Regions from separate parts of the Paenibacillus sp. J31R120 genome, predicted to be linked through region 2. Evidence: predicted binding sites of a transcription regulator. Region 2 holds the regulator's gene; each other region holds the start of a gene.
The links. Region 2 encodes Rex, which represses fermentation and respiration genes when NADH is low (regulators of the CRP and FNR family bind a similar motif). Its sites were predicted from a motif close to TTGTGAAATATTTCACAA; they were not measured.
Positions count from the first base shown of each region.

Region 1 (3,265 bases), on a different contig from region 2:
CTTGCGGTGGATGCCGTCCAGGAGTAGAAGGAAGGCTTTTTTGTTATGCATGCATGAGATTGAAAGAAAGCGAACTGATCACTTGTCTTATCGACTGCCTATCGAGCTTCAGCCCTCAAGTGTAGCAAGGATATTCTTCAATTTGTCTGCCGATTGGGTGAAGAGATCTTGCTCGAGATCGGTAAGAGTCAGCTCCAGCGTCGAGCGAACGCCGCTCCGGTCGATGATGCATGGAATTCCCAGATAAGCATCCGATACGCCAAGGTAGTTCTCCAGCAGAGTCGAGACGTTCAAGACGGCTCCTTCATCGTCCAGAATCGCTGTGCAGATGCGGTCTAGCGCCAGTGCGATGGCGTAGTAGGTTGCGCCTTTCGCTTGAATGATCTGATATGCGGCGTCGCGAGTATTCAGGAAAATCTCGTCTTTGTCCTCTGCGCTCAGTTGCAGCTCGGTTCCGGCGACGTTCGCGAGGCTCCAGACCGGAAGCTCCGAATCGCCGTGCTCTCCGATGATGTGAGCGTGTACGCTGCGAGGATCGATATGCAGCTTCTGTCCGATCAGATAGCGGAAGCGCGCGCTGTCGAGCAGCGTGCCCGAGCCGATCACGCGATGCGCTGGCAGGCCCGACTTCTTCCACGATCTGTAGCTCATGATGTCGACCGGATTGGATGCGATAAGCAGAATTGCATCTCGCGTATGAAGGAGCACTTGATCAATGATGCTGTCGAAGATCGCGATATTTCTTTTCAAAAGATCGATCCGCGATTCTCCGGGCTTCTGCGCTGCGCCTGCCGTAATGATGATAATATCGGCTGTTTTGCAGTCTTCATAAGTGCCTGCCCAAACCTTAGCGCCGCCCAGGTAAGGCATGCCGTGGTTCATATCCAGCGCATCTCCTGCGGCCTTATCAGCATTGGCGTCAATGAGCACCAGCTCATCCATGCGATTGCGAAGCAGCAAAGTATAAGCGGTCGTCGAGCCGACAGCTCCCGTACCGATGATGACGATTCTTGATTTTTTCATAAATGATAGTCTCCTTTATTCCTCGATAAATGGTTTGTTTACGTAGTGGTACATCGCGGCCATCAGCACGCTTCCCCCGATCAGATTGCCGATTGTGACAGGAATCAGGTTATGCAGAATGCCGTCCAGCGATATCGTCCCCGGCTGCTGCAGGACAAGTGCGATCGCGAAGGTGCACATATTCGCAATGCTATGCTCGTAGCCCGAGATAAAGAAGCAGAATACGAAGAGCATCATGGCGAACATTTTGGCACCGTCCCCTTTGAGCCCCATAGGTACGAAGAAGGCCAGGCAGACGAGCCAGTTACATAGTATCGCCCGGAAGAACAGCTCTACCATAGGCGTATGCATCTTTTTGTCCACGACCTCAAGCAGAAACCCGTTCACATTCGGATCGGCGAATAGTCCGGTCAGCCAGATCAGGAGTGCGAACACCGCAGCGCCAAGGATGTTGCCGCCATAGCTTAGAATCCACAGCTTAGTGGTATCACTCCAGCGCATTTTTTTGCGAAGGGCGGCGTAGCTGTAGTAGAAGGTGTTGCCGGTGAACAGGTCGCCTCCGCCATAACTAATCAGAATAATGGCTGTGCCGAACGTGAGGGCGGCCATGGGATAGGTGAGCGGAGAATGCTCGACATAAAAGAAGCTGCCTGTCTTGAATGCGACGATAACGCCGAAACCGATAAACATGCTTGCCAGCATGGAACGTGACAGGTACCGCCACAGGCTTTGCCGGAAAATGCGCAGCTTCTTCAACGCAAGCTGCTCCACCTTGAGCAGCGCTTCAATCTCCATAGGTACTCCTCCTGACTATCTCTCTGTTGCATTTGTCTGTTGTCGTTGTGATGCCAATATAGCATGAGCAGGAATTGGAAAGATGTGATAAAAGTCACTATGGACCAGAAAAAAATGGGAGGAGCGAGGCGGGGGGCTTCTGGAAGGGGTATGGGGCAACGTTAATCGTGCGAAAGTGACTGGAACAGAGAATTAGTGTTGTAAGAAACTGTTATAAGGTTTGCAACTTAGCAGTGATGAAGGGTGTCTTGTTAGGAAGAGAAGGTAGCTTGCGTGAGCCATGTCATCCATACTCATTTGAACCCTATTCCGTCATTATTGATCATGTTAAGTTGAAGTATGCTTTTATCAGCGGGGAGCCGCTGCGAGAGCTGGTTGATTATTTAAAGTGAGGATTTCGCGATTAAGCAGAGACAGACTTTGGGGCATAAACATAGCGTCCGCAAATTAAAAACCTCCCCTCCACAAAAGTGGAAGGGAGGTTTCTCTGCGTTATGAATGATTAGACCTTCTCGATGACTTTGTCTACGAGGCCGTAAGCGTGGGCTTCGGCTGCGCTCATGAAGTAGTCGCGGTCGGTGTCCTGCTCGATGCGGCTGAGCGGCTGGCCGGAACGTTCCGCCAGGATGTGGTTCAGCTTGTCGCGCATCTTCAGGATGCGGCGAGCGCGGATCTCGATGTCGCTGGCTTGGCCTTCAGCGCCGCCAAGCGGCTGGTGAATCATGACTTCGCTGTTAGGCAGCGCATAACGCTTGCCCTTCGCGCCCGCTGTCAGCAGGAACGCGCCCATGGACGCGGCCATACCTACGCAGATCGTCGATACATCCGGCTTGATGTATTGCATCGTATCATAAATGGCCATACCGGCTGTTATGGAACCGCCAGGGCTGTTGATGTATAGGGAAATATCCTTATCCGGGTCTTCCGCCGCCAGGAACAGCATTTGCGCGATGATGGAGTTGGCTACCACGTCATTCACGCCAGAACCTAGAAATATGATGCGATCCTTCAACAGGCGGGAATAGATGTCGTATGAACGTTCCCCCCGATTGCTTTGCTCAATAACCATAGGCACAAAATTCATTTCGAACCAGTCCTCCTTCGTCTACGTAAAAGCATGAATCAAAAATTCGTATTCCTATCATAACGGATTAAAATCAAAAAGTCAAAGATGGTCAAAGAAATTGATTTTTCAGGCCAAACCCTATATTTGCTCTTCGGTCCGCTCCGTAAAGTAGACCCCGTTTTGCAGGTCATTGACGAAACGCTGCAGCCATTCATAATAGCTGACGGCATGCTTCAGCTTGTGCAAATCCTCCAGACGTAGCTTCCGCTCTTCCTCATCTGTGCCCAGTTCAAGGATGATTCCGCTAAGCTGCGGGATAACCCCTTGGATCGCCCCCAGCATCACATCGAGATCCCGTTGCAGCTTGAAGGTGAAGAAGGA
Region 1 is NZ_JBWDNN010000002.1:35,864-39,128, forward strand. It holds gene AC0YNW_RS06780 (L-lactate dehydrogenase) at 109-1,023, opposite strand; gene AC0YNW_RS06785 (formate/nitrite transporter family protein) at 1,039-1,818, opposite strand; gene clpP (ATP-dependent Clp endopeptidase proteolytic subunit ClpP) at 2,321-2,902, opposite strand; gene AC0YNW_RS06795 (hypothetical protein) at 3,023-3,265, opposite strand, start outside.
Region 1: a site for Rex is predicted at 1,901-1,918, ahead of AC0YNW_RS06785 (formate/nitrite transporter family protein). Genes of this name have one in related genera too.

Region 2 (3,265 bases):
CTCATCAGCTCCGGAAGCCGTGCAACGCCGGAAGCCAGCTTCAGGTTGCTGACAGGATTATGCGAGACGGATACGCCGCGCTCTGCCAGCAAAGCAATCTCTTCATCGGTCAGATGGACAGCATGCGCTACGAGCGACGGACGCGAGAAAAATCCGAGTCGATCCAGATGCTCGACTGGACGTGCGCCGTAATCGCGGACATTCTGCTCCACTTCCGCAATCGTCTCTGACATGTGGGTATGAAGCGGCAAGTCCAGCTCATGTGCAGCCTCCACGAATTTCTCAATATAGGCGGGAGGACAAGTGTATGGCGCATGCGGCGACAGCATCGTCGAGATTCTGCCGTCTGCTTTGCCGTGCCATGTCTTGGCGAAGGCAATCGCATCATTCAGCTTGGCCTTCTGTTCTTCTTCAGAGCACAGACCGATAACACCGCGTGTCAATATGCCGCGAATGCCTGCTTGCTCAGTCATAGTCGCAACCTGATCCATACGATCGTACATATCGACAAACGCAGTTGTGCCCGTACGCAGCATCTCTATAATCGCGAGCGCGCTTCCGGCTCTTGTGTCGGCATCCACATATTTGGCTTCCATCGGCCACATCTTCTGCTCCAGCCATACCTGCAGCTTCTGATCGTCGGAATAGCCCCGCAGCAGCGTCATAGCCGCGTGGCCGTGTGTATTGACCAGACCCGGCATGAACGCCAGCTTGCTGCCGTCAAGCTTCTCTGCATCGGGCAACAGGCCGACTGGCGGTTCAGCGCCAACGTATGTAATTACACCGTCTGTCACAACCATATGTCCCTTTACTGTTTTTGCAGCATCATCCATCGTAACGAATAGGCCATCTTTAATCCAAAGCTGTGTCATCGCTTACGTCTCCTTCATGATTCAAATAATAAGCCAGACTTAACAATTCCCTTGTGAAATCGGCATTATGAATACGCACATCATCCGGCACCCGAAGAATGGCAGGAGCAAAGTTCAAGATTCCCTCTACACCTGCGGCAATAAATTGATTGGCGACATTCTGCGCTTCATGCGCGGGCACGGTAATAATGCCAATTCGTATCTTTTGTTCGGCAACGACCCGCTCCAGCTCGATCATCGGTTCTACGACCAAATTGTTAATATTGGAGCCGATCTTTTCGGGATGCACATCAAATACGGCTGTAATCTGCATATTATCCTTGGAATACTTGTTGTAATTGCATAAGGCATGCCCCAGATTGCCCGCTCCGACCAATGCGACTTTAATCGTTTGATTCAGCTTCAAGATCTGTCTGATCTTCTCAATGAGATACATGACGTCATACCCGATGCCTTTGCGTCCGAATTCTCCAAAATAAGCCAGATCCTTCCGAATTTGAGCCGGGTTCAAGTCAAGCTTGACCCCCAGCTCCTGCGAGGAGACCGTTTGGATCTCCCGGAGATGCAGCTCATTGAGCACTTGCAGATAAATCGGAAGGCGTCTAACGACCGCCTCCGATATTTTTGCGGACTTCATGGGAACCAACTCCTTCTTAACGGGGGTTGTAAAAGCTAAGCGTCTGTTTTTTAATCTCCTGTTGCCGAATGGGCCAGCCATTGCTGCATGCGGGGAACCATCTGGTTCGTATGCATCGTCTCGATCTTGGGGCCCGGCAATGAATACAGGAAGTGCTTGCCATAGTAGGTGTCAATGACTCTCGTATCATAAATGATGACAATACCTTTGTCATGAGCTGTGCGGACTAACCGCCCGAAGCCTTGCTTGAAGCGGATTACCGCCTGCGGAATGGACAGCTTCATGAACGGATTCTGCTTCTGCCGCTGAAGCAGCTCGGACTTGGCCTCCACCAGCGGATGGTTGGGCGGCTGGAACGGCAGGCGGACAATGGCCAGGCACACAAGTCCTTCCCCGGGAATGTCTACCCCTTCCCAGAAGCTGCTGGTGCCAAGCAAAACTGATTCGGGCTGCTGCAGGAACCTGCGGGTCAGCTTCGTCCGGTTGCTGCTGTCGATGCCTTGGCCCAGCAGTTGGATACCTGCTTCATCCAGCTTCAGCTTCAGCGGATCATACACTTGCTTCAGCATCTTGTAGGATGTGAACAAAACAAGCATCCTGCCTTTGGTCTCCACTGCGGTATCGGCGAGCGAGCCAATCAGCTTGTCGAGATAGGCGTCGTCAACAGAAGCGCCCTTAAGCACAGGAAAATCACGCGGAATGACCACAAGCGCCTGCTCCCGGTAATTGAACGGAGAAGGGAGCAGTACCGTTTTCAGCTTGCCTTGCTTCTCATAGCCCTCAAGGCCAAGCTGCTCTTCAGCGTATTGGAAGCTTTTTTGTACCGTCAAGGTGGCGGAAGTCATGACGATGCTGTCTTTTGCATCGAAGAAGTACTTCTGCAATTGACTGCTGACATCAACCGGCGCTGCGTAGAGCTGCAACGAACGATGACGGTATGCGGTGCTCGCCTCCAGCCAGTAGACATACTGCGCATCCTCCAGCTTTGTGATGAGACGAAGTTCATCCTTCACCCCTGCAAGATCCCGCAACGCGCCATTCAGATCCGTCAAAGACGCTTGTATGGATAAATCGTCTGCTCTGTCCTTAATATCGTTCATCATCTTCTCAGCCGTCTTGATCACTCTAGTCAGCTCGACGTGTACGTTATTCTCGACAGCCAGCACCTCCTCCCAGCCAGCCGGGAGCTGGCCGGAGCTAAGCCGCTTCACCAATGCGCCGTTGTCGCTCACGCTGTCCGATGCTGTGGAGGCAAAGGCATAGAACATCTCGAACAGCTTGTCCCAATGCTCCTTGATTTCTTGAAAAACGGGAATAATCGTATCAATGGTCTCCGTCCAGGCAGTGACATGATCGTCACCCTCTTGCTGAAGCCGCAGACGCAACGTCGGCAGCAAGCCGGAACGGTTGTCCCGGTATAGCCGCACGATAGCTTGAACAAGCGTGAAATAATGCACATTCATGCCCAAATGCTTGCCGGCGACTTCCTCAACATGATGAGCCTCATCAATAATTAGATGGTTGTAGGTAGGAAGAAGACGATGATCGGCTTGCACATCTGTGAACAGCATGGAATGGTTCGTAATGCATACGTCAGCCAGGCTCGATTCATGCTTCGCGCGGTGATAATAGCAGCGCTTGAACCACGGGCAAGCCCTGTTGAGGCAGGAGTCGGCATCGCTCGCCACTGTTGACCAGAAATCGGCGCCCCTGCTGCCGAAATTCAACTCCTCCTGATCGCCGGTCTCGGTCTCCC
Region 2 is NZ_JBWDNN010000003.1:364,836-368,100, forward strand. It holds gene AC0YNW_RS14055 (amidohydrolase) at 1-872, opposite strand, end outside; gene AC0YNW_RS14060 (redox-sensing transcriptional repressor Rex) at 853-1,509, opposite strand; gene dinG (ATP-dependent DNA helicase DinG) at 1,560-3,265, opposite strand, start outside.

Region 3 (3,265 bases), on a different contig from region 2:
AGAGAATCGTCGCTTTGCCGCGAACGAACAACCGCTCGCCATTGGGCTTCTGAACGATTGCCCCGCAGCATTCGCCGTCCTGCGTAACCAGATCAATGACGAAATGGTCATCCCATACTTCGATTTTCTCATTGGCGACCGCATTCTCGGACAGCGCACGTACAATCTCATAGCCCGTCGCATCGCCATTCGCATGCAAGATGCGCCGCTGGCTATGGGCGCCTTCCTTGGTCAAGGCGAATTCGCCATTCTCCACGTCGAATTGCGTGCCCATCTTAATAAGGCTTTGCACGCCTTTTGGACCTTCATGCACCAATACATCGACCGCTTCGTCCGAGCACAGTCCTGCGCCGGCCATAAGCGTATCCTGTCTATGGTAAGCGGGTGAATCCTCATCAGAGATAACGGCGGCAATCCCGCCTTGCGCGTATCGTGTATTGCTGTCGAGCAGCGACTTCTTCGTAATCATCAGCACCGAATGCTGTCTGCTTGCCCGTATAGCGGTAAAAAGACCGGCAATGCCGGCCCCAATAACGATGACATCTTTATCTAAGACGGGCAGCTTGTCCAGCTCCACGTCGACCAAATATCTAGGAATCATAACGCTAGCTCCTTCACCTCGGGGTCATCTTGATCTGTAGCCTGCAATTATCGCTTATAAGTGAAGCAGCGCATGCTACTTCACTTGCAGCATGCGCTCCAGCGACAAACGGGCACTGTCCGCAACAGCCGGCGGAACGTAGATTTGCGGCTGCATCGTCTCAAGCGCTTTGACGAGCTTCTTCAAATTGTTCACCTTCATGTTCGGACATACCAAATATTTCGATGCGAAGTGGAACGTCTTGTTCGGGCTATCGAGTCTCAACTGATAACCAGTGCCATCCTCTGTTCCTACGATGAATTCCTGAACATCGGATTCCTTGCAGTATTTGAGAATAGCGGTTGTGCTTCCGACAAAATCACCAAGCTCCACAACTTCCGGACGGCATTCCGGATGGACGACGAATTGCGCGTTCGGATACTTGGCTTTCATCTCCTCCACGTCTTTCACCGTCAGCATGTCATGCGTGTTGCAGTAGCCTTCCCAGATGATCATCTTTTTGTCAGTATGCTGCTGAACGTAGTGTCCCAGGTTTTTGTCCGGTACCCAGATCACTTCATCGCCCTCAACCGAATTGACGACCTTCACGGCGTTCGCGGATGTACAGCAAATATCCGTCTCCGCTTTGATCTCTGCCGAAGAGTTGATATACGTAACCACCTTGGCGTTCGGATGCTGAGCCTTCAGCTTGCGCAGTCCATCCACGTTCACCATGTCCGCCATCGGGCAGCCGGCGCGTTCGTCCGGAATAATGACCGTCTTGTTCGGAGCCAGAATCTTGGCGCTCTCACCCATAAAGTGAACGCCGCAAAACACGATAACCTCGGCATCCGTCTGAGCGGCCTTCTGTGCTAGCAAGAAGGAATCCCCCCGGAAATCCGCTACTTCCTGTATTTCATCCCGCTGATAATAATGAGCAAGAATAATGGCATTACGCTCTTTCTTTAATTGCAACAGCCTCTCGCGCAGCTCTCGATTCTGCTCCGCTTTGCGCTCCAGTGCCAATGCTTCCACGATAGATCCTCTCCTCTTATGAGGGATGGGCCTTCCATTTGATGAACGATGGTCCCATTCCGTTATGCGGCTAGCGACTTTGTGAAATGATGCACAAACTTAGGGATTCGCTTGCCTATAGTTTAAACCAAAAGGGATAAATTCATTTGATTAAGATTTAATTTACACTTGGCAGATGGCTCTGTCAATGGATGTTTCCTCATTTTATAGAAAAGAAGCCCGTCCTTGCCGGACGAGCCCCCATTCATCGCTATACATGACCGCCACATGCCGAGCAGCGTCTGACCTTATGCCAGGTTCAACTGCCATGTGACCCCGAAGCGGTCGGCTACCCAAGCAAACTTCCGGCTGAAGCCGTATTCGCCAAGCGGCATCAAGGCTTTCCCGCCTTCTAACAACTTCGCACATAACGTCTCGATCTCGGCCTCGGAGGAACAATTTACATATAAAGAGATCGAAGGCGTAAAGCTGAATTGGTGTTTGACATGACTATCGATGCACATATAAGTGGTACCAGCCAGCTTGAACGTCGCATGGATGACCGTGCCCTCCTCGCCTGGTCCCTCCGGGCCGTACTTGGAAATGCTGATGACCTCGGAATCCTCGAATAGCGACAGATAGAAGTTCATGGCTTCCTCCGCTTGACCTTCAAACATTAGAAACGTATTGATTTTTTGCATGTGTTTTTCTCCTCCAGCATTCAGAATGATCGGCGTAATGCCGCCCTTGTACAAAGCTTTTCAAACCAAGCCGCGTATTATCCATTCAGCTGCGGCATCATCACCCTGGCCTCGATCAAAAAAATCGCACTCCTTCGCTGGCTGCAATGGAGTACGATCTTTTGCATAAGAGCGGCCAAGGCAGGCCACTCTTGATTCAAGCTACCTTCTCGCCGGGTCGTATGGCTGTCCAAGCGCCGCAGGAGCGCTGGATCGGCCGACTGCCGCCGCAAGGACAATCAGCGTAAGCACGTACGGAAGCATATAGAACACTTCCGTCGGGATTTGCTTCGAGAAATCGAACAATTGCGCGAAATTCCGCAGCGCCTGCGCAAAGCCGAAGAATACGGCGGCGCCTGCAAGGCCAAGCGGATTCCACTTGCCGAAGATCAGGGCGGCAAGCGCGATAAAGCCTTGGCCCGAGATCGTATTATGCGCGAAGCTGCTTGTTGTCGTCAGCGTAATCGTCGCTCCGCCAAGACCGGCAAGCGCGCCGCTCAGCATAACGCCGATATAACGATACTTCGTTACGCTGATGCCAACCGTGTCAGCCGAGCTTGGATGCTCGCCAACCGCGCGAAGACGCAATCCGAAAGGCGTCTTAAACAGCACGAAATAGCTGATGATCACAAGCACGATAACGATGTACGTCGTCGGATAGGAACGGAAGATGCCTTCCCCGATAATCGGAATATCGGACAGGAACGGAATTGCCACCTTATGAAACACTTCTGTCAGCTGGCTCGTCTGAGCCGAGCCGTCATAGAGGCTCCGGGTGAAATAAATAGCCGTTCCTAGCGCCAGAATGTTAATCACGACGCCGACTACGGTCTGGTCCGACTTGAATGTAATCGTCGCTACGGCATGCAGAAGGGAGAACACAACGCCGAAGACTATTGCCGCAATTAAACCAATCCATGGCGAGATGCCG
Region 3 is NZ_JBWDNN010000012.1:82,418-85,682, reverse strand. It holds gene nadB (L-aspartate oxidase) at 1-601, opposite strand, end outside; gene nadA (quinolinate synthase NadA) at 677-1,615, opposite strand; gene AC0YNW_RS27285 (VOC family protein) at 1,903-2,295, opposite strand; gene AC0YNW_RS27280 (ABC transporter permease) at 2,497-3,265, opposite strand, start outside.
Region 3: a site for Rex is predicted at 1,695-1,712, ahead of nadA (quinolinate synthase NadA). Genes of this name have one in related genera too.